DNA from 2 places in the Pseudomonas promysalinigenes genome. Region 2 is predicted to be linked to the other one. Evidence: riboswitches for the same ligand, from Rfam matches in the RefSeq annotation. Region 2 holds a riboswitch; the other holds the start of a gene.
The links. Region 2 has a riboswitch for thiamine pyrophosphate ahead of HU725_RS11320 (TenA family protein). Riboswitches for the same ligand answer to the same signal wherever they lie in the genome.
Positions count from the first base shown of each region.

Region 1: linked by a shared signal. The riboswitch ahead of thiC (phosphomethylpyrimidine synthase ThiC) and the one ahead of HU725_RS11320 (TenA family protein) in region 2 are both predicted to bind thiamine pyrophosphate.

Region 1 covers NZ_CP077094.1:4,537,601-4,547,070, forward strand. Annotated here, with positions in the region: gene thiC (phosphomethylpyrimidine synthase ThiC) at 1-1,129, opposite strand, end outside; TPP riboswitch at 1,284-1,390, opposite strand; gene HU725_RS20630 (TolC family outer membrane protein) at 1,554-2,996, shown strand; gene HU725_RS20635 (delta-60 repeat domain-containing protein) at 3,103-4,293, shown strand; gene waaA (lipid IV(A) 3-deoxy-D-manno-octulosonic acid transferase) at 4,367-5,641, opposite strand; gene HU725_RS20645 (LysR family transcriptional regulator) at 5,653-6,543, opposite strand; gene HU725_RS20650 (DMT family transporter) at 6,630-6,962, shown strand; gene HU725_RS20655 (NAD(P)/FAD-dependent oxidoreductase) at 7,009-8,184, shown strand; gene HU725_RS20660 (aldo/keto reductase) at 8,181-8,993, shown strand; gene HU725_RS20665 (hypothetical protein) at 9,049-9,470, shown strand, end outside.
Region 2 covers NZ_CP077094.1:2,495,653-2,505,122, forward strand. Annotated here, with positions in the region: gene HU725_RS11280 (Dyp-type peroxidase) at 1-699, opposite strand, end outside; gene HU725_RS11285 (bile acid:sodium symporter family protein) at 893-1,780, shown strand; gene HU725_RS11290 (sterol desaturase family protein) at 1,737-2,210, opposite strand; gene HU725_RS11295 (MgtC/SapB family protein) at 2,596-3,309, shown strand; gene dksA (RNA polymerase-binding protein DksA) at 3,306-3,713, opposite strand; gene HU725_RS11305 (GNAT family N-acetyltransferase) at 3,824-4,351, shown strand; gene HU725_RS11310 (DNA-binding protein) at 4,330-5,313, opposite strand; gene tenA (thiaminase II) at 5,855-6,520, opposite strand; gene HU725_RS11320 (TenA family protein) at 6,517-7,164, opposite strand; TPP riboswitch at 7,244-7,357, opposite strand; gene HU725_RS11325 (putative bifunctional diguanylate cyclase/phosphodiesterase) at 7,529-9,470, shown strand, end outside.

The sequences.
Region 1 (9,470 bases), 2.0 Mb from region 2:
TCATGATTTCGCAGATCTCATCGAAGTGCGTGTACAGGAAGTTTTCCTTGTGATGGGCCAGGCACCACTTGGCCATGATCGAGCCGCCGCGGCTGACGATGCCGGTGACGCGCTTGGCGGTCAGAGGCACATAGCGCAGCAGCACCCCGGCGTGGATGGTGAAGTAATCGACCCCCTGCTCGGCCTGTTCGATCAACGTGTCGCGGAACAGCTCCCAGGTCAGGTCCTCGGCCACGCCGTTGACCTTTTCCAGTGCTTGGTAGATTGGCACGGTGCCGATCGGTACCGGCGAATTGCGGATGATCCACTCACGGGTTTCGTGAATGTGCTTGCCGGTGGACAAGTCCATGACGGTGTCCGAGCCCCAGCGAATGCCCCAGGTCAGCTTGGCCACTTCTTCTTCGATCGAGGAACCCAGGGCGCTGTTGCCGATGTTGCCATTGATCTTCACCAGGAAGTTGCGGCCAATGATCATCGGCTCCAGCTCCGGGTGGTTGATGTTGGCCGGGATAATCGCACGGCCGCGGGCGACTTCCTGGCGGACGAACTCCGGGGTGATCTCTTTGGGAATGTTGGCCCCGAAGCTGTGGCCTGCGTGCTGCTCGTTGAGCAGACCGGCGGCGCGCGCCTCTTGCAGCTTCATGTTCTCGCGGATGGCCACGTACTCCATCTCGGCGGTGATAATGCCCTGGCGAGCGTAGTGCATCTGTGAAACATTGGCGCCGGTCTTGGCCCGGCGCGGGTTGCGCACATGGGCGAAGCGCAGCTTGGCCAATTGCGCATCGTTCAGCCGCTGCTGCCCGAATTCGGAGCTCAGGCCATCCAGTCGCTCGGTGTCGCCACGGGCCTCGATCCAGGCTGAACGCACGTCGGCCAGGCCCTTGCGCACGTCGATGATGATGTTGGGATCGGTATAGGGGCCGGAGGTGTCATAGACCAGCACGGGGGCATTGGTTTCGCCGCCGAAGTCGGTCGGTGTGTCGTCCAGGCTGATTTCACGCATGGGTACGCGGATGTCCGGGCGCGAGCCTTCGACATAAACCTTGCGCGAACGTGGGAAGGGTTGCACGGATTGCTGATCGACTTGCGCCGACTCGCTGAGGTTGATCGTTTTTTCTTGTTGGCTCATCACAGGCTCTCCAGACGGCTTCCTAGCAGTGGAATGTCGGGGTGAACCTGAACGGCATGGACGCACTCTTGATTAGTGCAGTGCCAGATATGGGGGTGCCTGAAGCTGCATGCAGCTGCGACATTCCCGGACCTGGCACAAGAGGCTCCCCGGGAAGGCGAGCAATCTTGTTCCCTACGCAGGCGCTAACCTGATCAGGTTCAACGGGATCCGCACCTCTGCGATCTCAGCCTTTGCTTCAAGGCACCCCGACAAGAACCTGCGCAGTCTAGACTGGTGTGGCCGGTAAAGCCAAGCGGGTAAATGGCCAGGGGGATGAAAGGCAGAGCCTGTGATTGTTGGCAGATGCGCATGGCACTACACTGGCCCATCGTTCGATACTCAACAGTTCAGTAATTAAATTTTTCGTACAAGGATTGCCTCTATGCTGCGCAAACTTTCACTGGCAATAGCCGTGTCTTGTGCGTCCAATACAGGGGTCTGGGCAGCTGACATGCCCACGACGGTAAAGACCGACCTGGTGAGTGTTTACCAGGAAGCTGTCGACAACAACGCCGATCTTGCTGCCGCACGTGCCGATTACGGCGCGCAGAAAGAAGTCGTACCGCAGGCCAGGGCTGGCCTGCTGCCCAACCTTTCGGCCGGCGCCGAGATGCTCAACACCCGCACCAAAATCGACCAGCCTTCGGCTACGGCCAACCGCAGCGGCAACACGTGGAGCGCTACCCTGGCGCAACCGATCTTCCGCGCCGATCGCTGGTTCCAGCTTCAGGCTGCTGAAGCGGTCGATGAACAGGCGGCGCTGCAATTGTCGGCCACCGAACAGAACCTGATTCTGCAAACGGCACAAAACTACTTCTCCGTATTGCGTGCCCAGGACAATCTTGCTGCGACCAAGGCCGAGGAAGCAGCCCTCAAGCGCCAGCTGGACCAATCCAACGAACGCTTCGATGTCGGCCTTTCCGACAAGACCGACGTGTTGCAGTCCCAGGCCAGCTACGACACCGCCCGCGCCAACCGGATCATCGCCGAGCGCCAGGTACAGGATGCCTTCGAGGCGTTGGTCACGCTGACCAACCGCGAATACAGCTCGATCCAGGGCGTGGTGCACACGCTACCGGTCAGGGTGCCGACCCCTAACGACGCCAAAGCCTGGGTGGAAACCGCTGGCCGCCAGAACCTCAATCTGCTGGCCACCAACTACGCCGTGGCCGCCGCCGAGCAAACCCTGCGCCAGCGCAAGGCCGGCCATGCGCCGACCCTCGATGCCGTGGCCAAATACCAGAAAGGCGACAACGATAACCTGGGCTTCAACAACCCATCACCGTTCGGCCAGCGCTACAGCGGCGATGTGGAGCAGACCAGCGTCGGCCTGCAGCTGAACATCCCGATCTATAGCGGTGGCTTGACCAGCTCGCAGGTCCGTGAGGCCTACGCCCGCCTGACCCAGAGCGAGCAGCAGCGCGAAAGTCTGCGCCGCCAGGTAGTCGAGAACACCCGCAACCTGCATCGCGCGGTGAATACCGACGTGGAACAGGTGCAGGCCCGCAAGCAGTCGATCATCTCCAACCAGAGCGCGCTGGAGGCCACCGAGATCGGCTACCAGGTTGGCACACGCAACATCGTCGACGTCCTCGACGCACAGCGCCAGCTGTACACATCGGTGCGTGACTACAACAACAGCCGCTATGACTACATTCTGGATAACCTGAGCCTGAAACAGGCAGCCGGCACGCTGAGCCCGCAGGATCTGCAGGACCTCAGGCAGTACCTGAAACCGGACTACAACCCGGACAAGGACTTCCTACCACCGGACCTGGCGGCGGCGGCGGCGAAAAACTTCGAGCGCAGGCCCTCGACGCCTTGAAAGGTATCGCCCAGGCCAACCCTCCTGACTAGTATTTCTGTCAGTTTCGCATGCTGGCCTTTTTTCATAGCGTAGTGGCTGACCCACCGCTTGGAGAGAGGCCAGCATGTACAACAATCCCCAGACTACGCCCCCCGCCCCCCGGTTAATACAGTACAACTTCACCGAATGGTTGGGCGCCCTGTGCCCTGCAGCTGAAGGCAAGCTGCTGGTGGTGGGCAACTCTGCGCAGGAAGATGGCAAATTCACTCTGGCTCGCCTGCTGCCCGATGGTGAGCTCGATACTTCTTTCAATGAAAGGGGCTTGATCGAGCATGCCTTCGACGAGCAGGCGATTTTCTACGCACTGTCTGTGCATCTAGAGCCATCCAACGCCCAAGAGCACGCGAAGATCTTTATAAGCGGCGTACTTTTCGCTGAGCAGGGCATCTATCCAGCGGCTGCCCGCTGCTTGGCTTCTGGAAGCCTGGACGACAGCTTTGCCGACCAGGGACTGTTCATTTTCAATGATTCACGCTACACGGCGTCACCGGCGAACTATAAGGCTGCATCTTGCCGTCAGCGCATTGCCTCTCTCGGCATGACGGGTGCTGGTGCCGCAACCCTAGCCGATGGTGGCTATCTACTCTCCCCGGCCGAAACAGGTCTCGTACTGAAACTGACATCGGCAGGCACACTGGACACCTCGTTCGCCAAAGACGGCGTGCTCGAACCGTCAAACTTCGAAGCTAGCAACGCCATTGTGCTGGGCAAGCGCCTTTACCTCACTGGTCAGCAGCGGCAAGGTGGCACGGTAGCGGCCTACACGCCGCAGGGTGAACTGGACGAAAGCTTTGGTGAAGGTGGCATGGTGAACATCGCGACCAAACTGCTAGCGCTTGCGCCAGGTGAAGATGGGCAGTCGCTGAACGTAGTCGGGGTAACCGACACCGACGGCAACAATCGTGGATGCCTGGCTCGCCTCAAAACCAACGGTAGTCTGCTGCTCAAGCCAGTGGTGATAGCGCCGGCAAACCGCGAAGCCGACTTGAGGTATGTCATGTCCCGCACAGACCAAAGCGCACAGCAGCGCATCTATGGACTGGGGCAAACGACCGAGCAGAATCGTGACGCTCGCTACTACATCGCCTCCCGCCATGCCGATGGCACGGTTGCCGATGATTTCCCCGGCGGCCTGGTGGTAGCGCAAGTGAACTCAACCGTACTGGGGTGCGACCTGGTTGGCTCCAACGAGTTAGCACTCTGCGGGTATGTCGGTAGCCAAGGCTTCGTCGCCTGGTACCCGCTGGCCGAATGAAAGCCCACCCCCTGAGCATCTGCGTAAGGGCCGACGCCCAGTCTTTTGGCGCAAGCCCTACGCAGAAGCCGGTTCAGTCGCGCAGCAAACGGGCAAGGCCCTCCAGCAGACGCTGCAAGGCGCCTTGGTTGGCCCTCATCACCGCCCGGCCCGCCTCACCCATGCGCTGTGCATCCTGCGGCAGCTCGATCAAGCGCCGCACGGCTTCGGCCAGACCATCGGCATTATCGACCTGCTGCAAAGCGCCGGCTTCGCGCAACATCGCGCTGATTTCAAGGAAATTGAACACGTGGGGCCCCATCAGCATTGGCAACGCCAACGCGGCGGGCTCCAGTGGGTTATGCCCCCCCGTAGCGACCAGGCTGCCCCCCACGAATGCAATGTCGGCGAGCGCGTAGAGGAACAGCAACTCACCCATGGTGTCGCCCAACAGCACCTGGGCCTGGGCCGTTACCGCTGCGCCACTGGAGCGGCGTACCGTGGCGAACTGCGCAGCGCACGAGGCATGCACGGCATTGAAGCGCTCAGGATGGCGCGGCACCAGGATCAGCAGCGCATCCCCATGCACCTGCAACAATTGCCGGTGGGCCTGCAAAATCAAGGCATCTTCGCCTTCGTGGGTGCTGGCGGCGATCCATACCGGGCGCTGGGTGGCGCCCCATCGCTCGCGCAGGGCTCTGGCCTGGGGCACCAATTGCTCATCGATCTTGAGGTCGAACTTGATCGAGCCAGTCACCTGCACGCATTCAGCCCGCGCCCCCAGGTCAAGAAAGCGCTGCGCCTCAGCCTCTGTCTGCACTGCGATGAAGCTCATTTCGGCAAGCATGGGCCGGGTCAGCTTGGCAAAACGCGCATATCCACGTGCCGAACGCTCTGACAAGCGGGCGTTGGCCAGGGCCACGGGGATGCCACGCTTTGCGCACTGATGGATGTGGTTGGGCCACAGTTCGGTTTCCATGATGATGCCCAACCGAGGACGCACGTGGTCCAGGAACCGCCCGGCCGCCCACGGCAAGTCATAGGGCAGGTAACAATGCTGGATGCGCGGTTCATCGGCGAACATGGCGCGAATACGCTCGGACCCGGTCGGGGTCATGCAGGTGAGCGTGATCGATGAATCCGGGTATGCCTTGAGCAGCGCACGCACCAACGGTGCAGCAGCGATGCTCTCACCGACCGATACGGCGTGCACCCAAATGCCGCCCTGGTGCATGACCGGCAGATCAAGGGCAAAGCGCTCAGCGATGCGCTGGCCGTAGGCAGGCGCCTTGCGCGCGCGCAGGTACAGGCGCAGCGCAACCAGCGGCAGGCCCAGGTGAAACAGCAAGGTATAGAGTGTTCTGTTCATGGCGGCGCAGTTTACCCGATCGCACGCAGGTGCACTGCAAAGCGCTCGGCCAACCATTGCGCGGCTGGCCCGAGCGGCTCGTCGCGGCGCCAGGCCATTTCTACCACCAGCGCCGGCGGGCGCCATTCGCTGGCGAGTTCGACCATGTGCGCCTGGTAGGTCGGGTACTGCACCACATGGCGTGGCAGCCACGCCCAGCCCAGGCCACGCATCAGCAGTTCGGCCATGGCGTAGAAACTATCGGCCCGCCACACCTGCGGGCTGATTGCTTCACCACCGGGGTAGCCACTTTGTTGCGGGGTGATCAGCAGTTGCCGATGCCGCGCCAATTGCTGGCGGTTGACCCGGCGTTCACCGGCCAGCGGGTGCCCCGCCGCACATACCGTGACCATCTCCACGCTGCCCAGCGCACGCCGCTCCAGAGCGGCTGGAATACGCTCATGATGAAAAAACAACCCCAGGTCTGCCCGCCGCTCGGCGAGCTTGCGCGCCACATCGCCTTGGGCGCCACTGGCCAGTTGCACCTCAAGGTAAGGAAAACGGCTCGCCAGTTCATCCAGGCTGTCGATCACCGGCTGATACGGCATGGCTTCATCCTGGGCCACCCGAAGCAGCGCTTCTTGGCCACGCATCAGGGCCAAGGCGCGGCCATCCAGGTGCTCGCACTGGCGCAGCAGTTCACGTGCATCCTCCATCAGCGCCATACCGTTTTCGGTCAGTTTCGGTTGCCGACCGCTGCTGCGCTCGAACAACGTCACACCAAGATCAGCCTCTAGCAGAGCAATTGCATTGCTGATGGCCGATTGAGCCTTGCGCTGCTCACGGGCCACGGCGGAAAACGAACGCAGTTCAGCGACTCTTAAAAAGGTACGCAGTTGTTCAAGACTCCAGCGCTCGGCCATCAACCCATCTCCACACCGGATAGGTAATGACTTTACCGCACCTGGGCTAACGCTAGAATGCCCAGCAGTAGCCGGAGGAACCTGTCATGAATGCCTACACCTATCTCGCCATCGCGATCGTTGCTGAAGTGATTGCCACCGCTTCGATGAAAGCAGTCAAAGGGCTGAGCACGCCACTGCCGCTGCTGCTGATGGTGGTCGGCTACGGGATCGCGTTCTGGATGCTGACCCTGGTGGTACGCAGCATTCCGGTGGGAATTGCCTACGCCCTGTGGTCCGGGCTGGGCATTGTGCTGATCAGCGTGGCAGCCTTGGTGGTGTACGGGCAGAAGCTGGATGTGCCAGCCATGCTGGGCATGGCCATGATCGTCGGCGGTGTGGTGGTGATTCAGCTGTTCTCCAAGACTGCCGGGCACTGAGACAGCCTGTATACTTGGCAGCTGTCCCAGTCTTCGAGGTACCGCCATGCCATCTGCCATTTCCACTGACGTGCTGATCGTCGGCGCCGGGGTCGCAGGCCTGTGGCTCAACGCCCGCCTGCAGCGCCTGGGTTACTCGACAGTGCTGGTGGAGCGCGCCAGCCTCGGTGGCGAGCAGACCATCAAGTCCCAAGGCATCATTCACGGTGGCACCAAGTACGCACTGCACGGTGCCTTGACCGGCGCCTCCGAAGCCATCGCCGACATGCCACGACGCTGGCGTGAGGCGCTGGCTGGCAGTGGCGAGCTGGACCTGAGCCACACGCGCTTGCTGTCCGAAGCCCACTACCTGTGGTCGCCAGGCACCCTGGCCGGCAACCTGACCAGCTTCTTCGCCAGCAAAGCGGTGCGTGGCCGTGTCGATCAGGTCAAAGGCGAACAATTACCGCCAGCGCTGCAGGACCGTGGTTTCAAGGGCAAGGTCTACCGCTTGGCAGAATTGGTTGTCGACGTCCCTAGCCTGCTGGCGAATCTGGCCGAGCTGGCAGGTGACAGCCTGCTCGCTGGCAAGCAGCTCGAACCGCTGCACGAGGGCGACGAACTGGTGGGCCTGCGCGTCGACGACCGCGAAATCCGCGCCCAGCGTATCGTCCTCAGCGCCGGCGCAGGCACCGAAGGCCTGCTGCACGCGCTGGGTCTCGAGCAGCCGGCCATGCAGACTCGACCGCTGCACATGGTGATCGCCAAGGGGCCTAACCTCAAGCCGCTGTATGCGCACTGCCTGGGCGGCGGGCCGAAGCCGCGAGTGACCGTCACCACTCACCCGGCCGCCGATGGCCAATGGGTCTGGTACCTGGGTGGCGATATCGCCGAAGCCGACGGCGTTGCCCGCGACACTGCGGCACAGATCGCCGCCGCGCAGCAGGAAATCGCCAGCCTGCTGCCTTGGGTCGATCAGCAACAAGTGCGCTGGGCGACCCTGCGCGTCGATCGTGCCGAACCCGCACAATCCGGGCTGGTGCGCCCAGACAACGCCTTCCTGGCCGAGCAGCGGCGCCTGCTGGTGGGCTGGCCGACCAAACTGGCCTTGGCACCGGACTTCAGCGACCGCGTACTGGCAAGCCTCGATCGCGATGGTGTGCGCCCTGCTGCCACGCCCGACCTGTCCGGCCTGCCCCGCCCGGCCCTGGGTGTACCAGCATGGGAGCAACTGCTGCCATGAGCCTACCCACCCTGCACGGCCTTCATCGCCCCTTGGGCAGTACCGGCTTCATGGTTTCGCCGCTGGGCCTGGGCACGGTCAAATTGGGCCGCGATCAAGGCGTCAAATACCCCAACGGCTTCACCATCCCAAGTGATGACGAAGCCCGCCTGCTCTTGGGCCAGGCCCGTGGATTGGGCATCAACCTGATCGACACCGCTCCGGCTTATGGCCTTAGCGAAGAGCGCCTGGGGCCATTGCTGCGCGGCCAGCGTGATGACTGGGTCATCGTCAGCAAGGTGGGTGAAGAGTTCGAGAACGGGCAGTCCAGTTTCGATTTCAGCGCAACCCATACCCGCCGCTCGGTCGAACGCAGCCTTCAGCGCCTGCAGACCGACCGTATCGAACTGGTGCTGGTGCATTCGGATGGCAATGACCTGGCCATTCTTGAACAGCAGGAGGTCTATCAGACCCTGGCCGCGCTCAAGCAGGAGGGTAAGATTCTTGGCTACGGCCTATCCGGCAAGACCGTTGCCGGCGGCCTGAAGGCCTTGGAACAGGGCGACTGTGCAATGGTCACCTATAACCTGAACGAACAGGCAGAACGCCCAGTGCTGGACTACGCTGCCGAACACGGCAAGGCCATTTTGGTGAAAAAGGCACTGGCCAGTGGGCATATCTGCCTTGCCCCTGGGGTCGACTCGGTACAGGCTAGCTTCGAACTGCTCTTCGCCCACCCTGGTGTCAGCAGTGCTATCGTCGGCACTATCAATCCGTTGCATCTGGCCCATAACGTGGCCACGGTCGCCCGCATCCTGGGCGAGCACTGAGTTGCCACCCAGCCACGGCTGGGCCTGGAACTGACCCGACGCAAGGAGGAGCCTCGTGGCGCGTACGCTGATCCGCAAGAACCCGAGCAACTTCAAAACGCTGCCCCTACATGTCGAAGCCACCGCCGAAGGCCTGGTCTACCAGAGCATCGGCATGCCCCTGAACTTTGCCCAGACCCAACAGCGGCGGCGAGCCATCCAGCTTGCCGACAAGCAGCGCTTCGTGGTGGAGCTGGCCAACCTGGGGGTGTCCGTGCGCCTGACGTTGCACTGGCAACATCGTGACTACTGGGTGTTGGTGAGGCAACGCCGCCAGGATCGCGGCGATGTGGTGCTGAAATTGATTTCCGGATATGTCCCGGCCCAGGAACTCAACCTGCCACTGCACACCGCCGTGCAGGAGGTAGCTGAAGAGTGCCTGCTGGAAACCCCGGAAGGTTGGCTCAGCGGGCGCTTCAACGACACTTGGCTCCCCGC
Region 2 (9,470 bases):
CAAGCCAGCACCGCGATTATCGGCCCAAGATACCGAGCGGCGGACCATGAAAGCTTCTGGCGCATAGCTTTCCTGCGCCGTACGCTTGACATGGGCAGACGCTGGGGCGTCATCAAGCTCTTCGTTGTCGCTCAGGCGGCGGCCGATGATATTGTCCTGATCGGCTTGAGGCAGCGCCTTGAAATACGACAGGTCATGTTTCCAGAGCTGGAAGGCGGCAAAGCTCGAACCGTCCATACCCGGCTGACCGCCAGCCAGAATGGCGGCGTGCACAGCATCGTCGTCGGAGGGGTTTTCAGTGCCATCTTCGTAACCGGTCAGGTCAAGGCCACCGCGATGCAGGAAACCATCGACGCTATCGGCCAGGCGCAACGCGGGTGCCAGCATCTGTTCAAGTGCCTGGGCTTGCAAAACCAGATCACCGCGTTCATCGCTGCGTAGCCACAACCAAAGCGCGTGCTGAGTACTTGGGTTTTCCACGGCGGCGTCAAGCTGTGGGAACGCACGCAAGCCTGGGATGTCGCGGCCTAGGGCTTTGACCAAGGGTGCGCCGATACCAAGGATCAGGCTACGGCCGTCTACGTGTGGCAACAGGGTATCCAGTACCGCGGGCAACGCCTCGAGCGACTGCAGGGCGAAGAACAGGTGACGAGCGTGCACCGGCACGGGCGTAGCAAGCAGACCTTGTTGGAAAGGCATTACAGGCGAATCCTCGGCAAAAAAGCGAATGCTACTGCGCCAAGAGCCCTATCGCAACGCGATATGGCGACGCTCTGTGCCGCAGTTTAGCGAGTGTTCGGTAACAACTGGTAAACAAGTGCTGGCTCAGTGCAATCATACAACGCCTAGAGCCCACCTAGACTGCTTGCATCCCTCACCCGAGTGCCCGCCCATGACCGCATCCCCGTTGCTGACCGCATTTCTCCCTTTGGCGCTTGGCATCATCATGCTCGGCCTAGGATTGTCTTTGACCATGGCCGATTTCGCTCGCGTGCTGAAATACCCAAAGCCGGTGATGATCGGCCTGTTTTGCCAAATCCTCCTACTGCCATTGGTGTGCTTCCTCATTGCGAATGGGTTTGGCCTTGAAGCGGCGCTGGCGGTCGGCCTGATGTTGCTTGCAGCGTCACCAGGGGGCACCACCGCCAATCTGTTCAGCCACCTGGCCCACGGCGATGTGGCGCTGAATATCACCCTGACGGCGGTGAACTCGTTGATCGCTATCCTGAGCATGCCGCTGCTGGTCAACCTGTCGTTGAGCTATTTCATGGCGTCGGACCAAGCCATCCCACTGCAGTTCGCCAAGGTGCTGCAGGTATTCGCTATCGTGCTACTGCCGGTGGCGCTGGGCATGCTGATCCGTCACTGGGCACCGCGCTTCGCTGCGCGGATGGAAAAGCCCATGAAGCTTGTGGCAGCGCTGTTTCTGGCCTTCACCATCGTTCTGGCCTTGGCCAAGGACTGGCAGACCGTAGTGGAATATGCCCCGGTGGTGGGTTTGGCGGCCCTGTTGTTCAACTTGATCAGCCTTGCTGTTGGCTACTGCGTACCTCGCTTGCTCAATATTCCCAAGCGCCAGGCCATCGCTATCGGCATGGAAATCGGCATCCACAACGGCACGCTGGCCATCGCCCTCGCGCTCAGCCCATCGCTGCTCAATAACGCGACGATGGCAGTTCCAGCGGCCCTGTACAGCCTGATCATGTTCTTCACCGCCGCAGGGTTCGGCTGGTGGGTCAGCCGCGGCCGCGTGGCCAGCGCGCCTGCAACTGGCGCTTGAGCACCTTCAGCGGTGGCGCATAGAAGAAGCCGAAGGACACACAGCCGGTGCGCCCCTTCACGGCATGGTGCAGTTGATGAGCGCGGTGCAGACGTTTGAAGTAACGGTTGACCGGGCGTGGCGCGCGCGGCCAATGCCGGTGGAAGAGACCGTCGTGGGCAAGTACGTACAGTACCCCATACCCTGCCACCCCTGCGCCCACCCATTGCAGCGGAGCATGGCCAGCTTTGCCCAAGGCGATGAGCGCGGCGGCGATCAGCGCCAGCGCAAGTAGGTACAGGTCGTTGGTTTCCAGCATGCCCAACTGCGGCTCATGGTGCGAGCGGTGCAGCCACCAGCCCCAGCCATGCATGACGTACTTGTGGGCCAGCGTACCGACACCTTCCATGGCCACCAAGGTGCTGAGCAGCACAGCGAGATTGAACAGCATGTAACGATCCGGGCAATGGCGGAGAATGGCGCAAGGGTAACCAGTGCCCCGGTTTTTTGCCATGCCGGTGGCGCAGGTTGTAGGGGATTTCCTGATGAAGCCCTTGTCATGTTTCAACCCTTGACCCTCGGAGCTTGGCGGCGTAAGGTCCGCAACGCAATTTCGCCCCCCCGAACAGGAGCCCTGCTTTGGACAGTAGTCCCAGTCGCTTGCGACAGGCCCACAAGGCGAGCTAGTCCGGCAGTTTCCTGCCACTGTCTCGCCAAAAGTCAGACAGTGGAACCTCTGAGCCTATTAGGCATTACTTCCCCTTCTCTTTCGTGGTCCTGCGCTTATTTCTGGTTTTTTTAACCGTGCGGGCGTACGCCCGTGAAAGAGGTTTGCTATGGATTGGAAAGTCTTTCTTCTGCGTGTTGGCGTCGCCCTGCTGCTGGGCGCTCTGATCGGTGCCGAACGCCAACTGCGCCAACGCCTGACCGGGCTGCGTACCAATGCCCTGGTCAGCACGGGCGCCTGCCTGTTCGTGCTGATGACCCAGGCGGTGCCGGGCATGGCCCCGGCAGACGCGTCGCGAGTGGCCGCCTATGTTGTGTCGGGTATCGGTTTCTTAGGTGGTGGCGTGATCATGCGCGATGGCTTCAATGTGCGTGGCCTGAACACCGCCGCTACGCTCTGGTGCACCGCAGCTGTCGGCGTGTTGTGTAGCCTGGGCCTGCTGCTGGAGGCAGTGTTGGGCAGCCTGATGGTGCTGTGTGCCAACATCCTGCTGCGCGACATCGCCCAACGGCTTGACCGCCAGGAAGTGCTACCGGCTAGCGAAGTGGAACAGCATTATGAAGTGCGCATCATTTGCCGCGCCGAGGATGAGATACAGGTACGCAGCCTGATGCTGCATAGCCTCGGCGACCCGCAATTGCGCCTGCAGTCATTGCACAGCGAGGATCTGACTAACCCTGCTCGCCTGGAAGTGCGCGCAGAACTGCTCGGCAACCCGCAAGCCCCGGCGCAACTGGAACGGCTAGTCAGCCGGGTTAGCCTTGAAAAAGGCGTGAGCTCGGTGCGCTGGCAGTTGCAGCCTCAAGTAATGGCGGCTGACTAGCGCTCATCGCGCAGGTGCCGCTCTTTCTGCTCCTGACGCTCCTTGGCCTCAATGCATAGGGTTGCGGTTGGGCGCAGGAGTAGCCGTCGCAGGCCGATTGGCTCCCCGGTTTCCTCGCACCAGCCGTACTCACCACGGGCCAGGCGCTCCAGTGCCTGGTCAATCTTGTCGAGGAGCTTCTTCTCCCGCTCCAGGGAACGCAGCCTCCACTGTCGTTCCTCCTCTGCACTGCCGATATCAGCCGGGTCGCTAAGCACCTCTTGTTCGCGCAAGGCCTGAAATTCTTCCTCGATCCGAGCTTGCAGATCAGCGCGTTGATCCAGCAGAAGTCTACGGAAAAATTGCTGTTGGACTTCGTTCATGTAGGCTGCAGGCGCTTGGCTGAGCAGTTCATCTTCTGTCATCTAGGCACTCTCGCTTAACCGAAAAGCCAAAGTGTTACGTTATAACGATTTAAGTGCAAGCTTCGCGCTACCATCACTTTGGCCCGCCAGCCCATCAAAGGATCATCAGCATGCACATCCGCCCCACCCTGCCTTCTGATATCAGTCGATTGATCGAGATTGAACACTCTGCGGCCCAAGCTTTTCGGCAGTTTCCGGAGCTGGCGTGGTTGGCAGGGGCCGAGGGGCTTGATAGGGATGCGCACACAGCCTTCATCGCGGCCAGTGGCAGTTGGCTGGCCGAAAATGATCAAGGCCAGGCCGTGGGTTTCGTGTGCTTGACCATTGAGGAGCAGGCGCTGCATATCCACGAGCTATCGGTGAGGCTGCAGTCGCAGGGCAAAGGAATCGGCAGGTGCTTACTGGACAAGGTGCGTGCCCTAGCACGCCTGAGTGATCTGCCCATGGTGACCCTGACCACATTTGCCCATGTGCCTTGGAATGGGCCTTTTTATGCAAAATACGGTTTCGAGGTACTCGAAGAGCAACGCCTTGGGGCCAGGTTGCAAGCTATTCTTGCAACTGAGCGCGCTCAGGGTTTGCCCAGGCGCTGCGCGATGGGCCTGTTACTAAGCACTCAGGATGCAGAGGGCGGTTGAGCGGTGCTGGCGTCGCCGACTGCATCGCGTTTTTGCAGTTCATCCTTGAGCAGTTGCAGTTGCCTGGCCTGCTCGATGGAAATAGCACGACTGTTTTCTAGGCTCTGTGCCTGCGCCTGTAATTGACGGCGCATCTCATCGCTGGCGCCTTGAGCCTGGGCCAAGATCGTTCGCAGCCCCTGGATCTGCGCATCGCGTTGTTCAAGTAGCTCGTCTTTGACCTTGCATTCACTGGCCGCCTGGCGATGCTCACCGAGCATACGTTCGTTGTCGCGATGCAAACGAGTCAGTTCGTCCTGTTTGACGATCATGCCCTGCTGCAATTGACGCAGTTCCACCTGCAGTTGTTGAACCTGCGCCTCTTGTCTGCGCTGGTCTTGCTCACGCTGTTCACGACTGGCGTTGCGGTAGTGCTCTAGTGCCTCGCGCGCATGGCGGTGCTTGTCCTCCAACGAGCGGATTTGTTCATCCTTGTCTGCCAGACGCACCTGCAGCTCACCTAACGACTGGTTGAGGCTGGCGTTGCGCAATTGCTCGGCCTGCAGGGAGTTCTGGACGGTTATCAGACGTTCGGACTCTGCCGCCAGGGCGGAGGCTTGCACCTGCTGTTGCTGCACAGCAGCTGCCAACGCTTGCTGCGTCTGTTGTAACAGATTCTCCAGCTGCTCCCGCTGCTCAAGAAACGCAGCCTCGGCCTGGTCGATACGGGCGTTACCCTCTTCCTCCACCTGAGCAGCCAGTTGCGAAACCAGCTTGGTGAGCGCATCACTAAGCGCCGCCTGGCCCTGCAGGCCGGCAGGTTTGGAGGCCTCCAACTCCTTCAAGTAGCGGTGGATGGTGGTCTTTGAGCCGGTATTACCCAGTTCGATACGTACTGCATCGATGCTGGGGTATTCGCCCCGGGCGATCAGGACTTGCCGAGCCTGCTGCACTACTGCTTTGTTGATACCACCCCGGGCCATGGTTGCTCCTACTATTTCGTAGCATGGTACGTACCATGTATTTACATGTGATTTTTGCTCTTTCAAGAACGGATTTCAAGATCTTTCTCAGATGGAATAATCACGGCTTATCACATGTAAGTGCAGGCAAGCCAAGCAGTACGGTGCTGTATGCACGCTTAAGTCGGCACAAGGGTCGAGAGGGCTGGTTATGCTCGGCCGCTTCATGAAATCGCTGCCAATCAGCGATGACTCCTGGCGCCGAGTGGGCAGGGCTTCGGGGTGCCTTTGGGAAGGTCCAGAGTCAAGCAGCGCGCCGAGATGGACCTTGAGCCGCGCACTTTCCTAGCTGCGCACCATCAGTCAGTAGCTCAAGTGAGATTGGAAGGGCAATTCAGGTAACTGCGACCGGAATCTAACAACTAGCAGCAGCGTGGCTGCTGCCAGTCGAGTCGGACAATGCGCTGGGCACTAGGAAAGGGCTGGCGCCCTTATATGCGTAGGTATGGTGCGGGGCGCTTTACGTCTACATGCGCACTGACGGGGATGACCGCTGCTCGGGTCAAGGTTGTGCATCGAGCCCCATCTGCCAGAAGTCTGCCTCTAGCCGCGATGCCTGACCGAAAATCTGCGCCAGCTCGATGAACCGCTGTTCAGTCATGCTTCGCGCTGCCAGCTCATCCAAGTGCTTGCGCGCCGCCGCTGCCACGCCTTGGTAAGCCTCGCCGGCATACTCGCTGATCCATTCTCGGTACGGGTGCTGGCTCAAGTCGCCAATACGCTGCGCGAGTGTGCGGCCGATTTCGGCGTAACCGATTACACAGGGTGCCAGCGCCACATGCAGTTCGAGCAAATCACCTGCTGCGCCGCAATCCAGAACGTAGCGGGTGTATGCCACAGTCGCCTGATGCTCCGGTGCTGCCTGGATGTCGGCTTGCGACAAGCCCCACCGCGCGCACAACCTAAGGTGCAGTTCGGTCTCGTCAAGTATTGCTGCAAGGCCGGACTGGGCCGCACGAATGTCCGCGGGCAGGCGGCTTTTGTAAGCCGCCAGTGCCCAGGCACGGGCGAATTGAATGAGAAACAGATAATCCTGGATCAGATAAGTCCGAAAGGCCTCTTCGGGCAAAGTGCCCTCGCCCATCTGCCGGACGAAATCGTGATCGACATAACTATTCCACTGCGTGCTGCCAGCGGACTTCAAACGTTCGAAAATATCCATGCTCAGGCCTGCTCGTGGTAAACGGCATCGAAGAAAGACAGTTCCAACGCCACCGTCCGTGCGAAGAAATCGCTGGCCACCGCCGCCTCTTTTGGCCCTACCCGGTCCAGTTCGGCTTTGAGAAACCCTACGAAGTCACAGAACGCTGGGTTGTCATGCAGTGTGATCCACTCGGCGTAGACGAAGTTGTCAGGCAGTGGCTTGGGTGCCTTGAGCGCCCAGTCCAGGTAAAGGCCCTCCGCCACATTGAGCACCGCCAGAGCAGCTGCATAAGAGCGAGTATCAGCAGCCTCGCGCATGATCGCCTTGAAACCTGCGGTGGGCGCGGTATCGGCAGGTTGCATACGTTGCGCCTCACTGACGCCCAACGCCTGGAAGGCGCGTAGGAAGTAGGTGTTTTCATCGCTGCAGATCATGCCCGCGAAGCGGCCAAAGCGCAGACGAGCTTCATAAGTGTCCGCGCTGGCGATGGCAGCGCCAAGCAGGGTCACGAAGCTGTCGAGAAAGCGGTGATCCTGGATCAGGTAACGGATCATGACCTGATCCGGCACGCTGGCCGTGCAAAGCTCGGTGACGAATCGGTGTTCAATCGCCGCTGACCAGGTCGATTGGTTCTGACGTTGCAAAGTATCGCTGAAGCGTTCAGCCATGCTGCTCTCCCCCTTGGGAATGACAGCGAGACCTTTGTGGCTTGGCATGGTGTGGCCTCGCAGTGAGGCCGGCTAAAAGGCAGGTCGGCAGTCCCATCCCTTCGCCGGCATGATCCGGATCAGGTTCGAAGGGTCACCGCGCTGCTATGCCAGCGGTTTCTCAGCCCGTTGCAGGGCTCCCCTTGGTAGGCGACAGATATACAGCGCCAGACTCCGCTTGTCATCATTGGCCTGGTGCACGTGGCCTGGGCCTTTACTTTGCCGCGCATCGAGGCAAACAGGTAAGGCATTTAGCCACTAGTCATCAGGCTGTCATCTGCTTGTCGTATTTTCATCTGATCACCCAGGGTCAGGACTACCAGCAGTGATCCGTCGCTCTCACTCTTCTACAGGCGTTCTACGCTTGTTGATCCTGACGCTCTGCGCAGCAACCCTGATCTTCCTGTGGGGGCTGTACTTCACTCAGAAGGCCGCTGCGCGCAGGGATGTGCTGGCCGCCAAGGCAGCGCAGCAGCTGAACCTTGCCAGTGTCGTTGCACAGAGCCTGTGCCAACTGGTCGACCGCACCCAGCGTATGCTCCAGATAACCCTGAGCGAGGGTAAATCCCTGAATGCCGGCAACCCTAACCTGCCCAGGCTGTTCACCGACGACCCGCTCTTCAAGGGCATAGGGCTCTATAACCGCCAGGGCCAGTTACTAGTCGCTAGCGTCGAGGGCCAACCAGCCCTCCTACCGCCCAGGTGGCTGGATCAACTGAACCTGCACGCCAGGCAATTCGGATTCACGCCCTTCCTGCTCCCGCCCCCCCTGCCAGCCCCGCTCGACTGGCATCAGTTCTTCATGCTGCCGCTGCCGGGCCTCAATGGTGATGAGCCAAACACGCTTGTTGTTATGCAGCTCGACCTGAGTTACCTAGGAGCATTGTTGCAGCCTATCGATCTGGGCGAGAGCCGCTTGGTACGGCTGCTCCAGAGCAATGGCCAGGAACGCCTGCGCATCGATACCCACGCAATGCCGGTGGCAGGCGACAGCTTCGCACCGGGCATGGCGGATACCGGCCAGCGCTCTCGGCAAATGACACAGTTCGTTGACGGCGTTCCCTATCAGAGCCTGTATCGCAGCGTGCCTGAGCACGCTTTCAGCGTAGTGGTCAGCCAGCGGTATGACCAAATGCTGGCCCCTTGGGCAAAAGCTTACACACGCCAGTTATGGTTCAACCTAGGCATGACACTGGTGATTCTCACCGGTTTGGCCTGGGCCTTGCGCCTACTGCGCAAGCGTCAAGAGGCGTTTTGCGACCTCGAGCACGCTCAGCAGGTCAACCAGCAGTTGATCGGCCGGCTCGAGGCCGAGCACCGGCGCAGCAGCCACGCGGCTGCGACCGACCACCTGAGCGGCCTACACAACCGCCGCCAGTTCGTCGAAATGGCCGAGCAAGCGCTGACCCGACAGCGGGGCAAGCGCTGTTTGATGGCTATCCTGTTCATCGACATGGACCGCTTCAAATCGATCAACGACTCTCTGGGGCACAAAATTGGCGACCTGCTGCTGCAGGCGGTGGCCGGGCGCATACGCCGGCTGCTTGAGCCTGGGGATGAGGCGTCACGCTTTGGCGGTGACGAATTCGTGGTGCTGCTGGCCGGCGAACGCAGTGAGGAACAGATCACCGTCTGGGTGCACACACTGGTAAAAAAACTTTCGGCCACCTATGCCCTCGATGGCCAAGAGGTCAATACCAGCCCGAGTGTCGGGGTCAGCATCTGCCCGCGCGACGGCCAGGACATCGACAGTTTGATACGCTTTGCCGACGCTGCCATGTACTGCGCCAAGCAGGCTGGCCGTGCGCAGTATCGGTTTTTCGACCCGTCGCTGAACCGCTCCGATATTCAGGCCTTTGCACTCGAACAGGCCTTCGGCAGCGCCTTGAGCGGGCGGCAGTTCGTGCTGCACTACCAGCCTCAAGTCCGCCTGGATAACCATCGTGTGCTCGGCTATGAAGCTTTGGTAAGGTGGGACCACCCCGATTTCGGGCTGCTTTATCCGGACAGATTTATCGATCTTGCCGAGCGCAGCGGCTTCATCATTGAGCTTGGCTGGGAGGTGTTGCGTTTGGCGTGCGAAGACCTCGAACGCTGGCAGGCAAAGGGCCATGAGGCCCGGCTGGCCGTCAATGTCTCAGCCATGCAGTTGCGTCAGGCCGACTTCAGTACCCGCTTGCTGGCCAAGCTGGAGTATCACGGCATCATGCCCCATCGCCTGGAGCTGGAAATTACCGAAACCACCATTCTTGACTCGCAAGGCACCG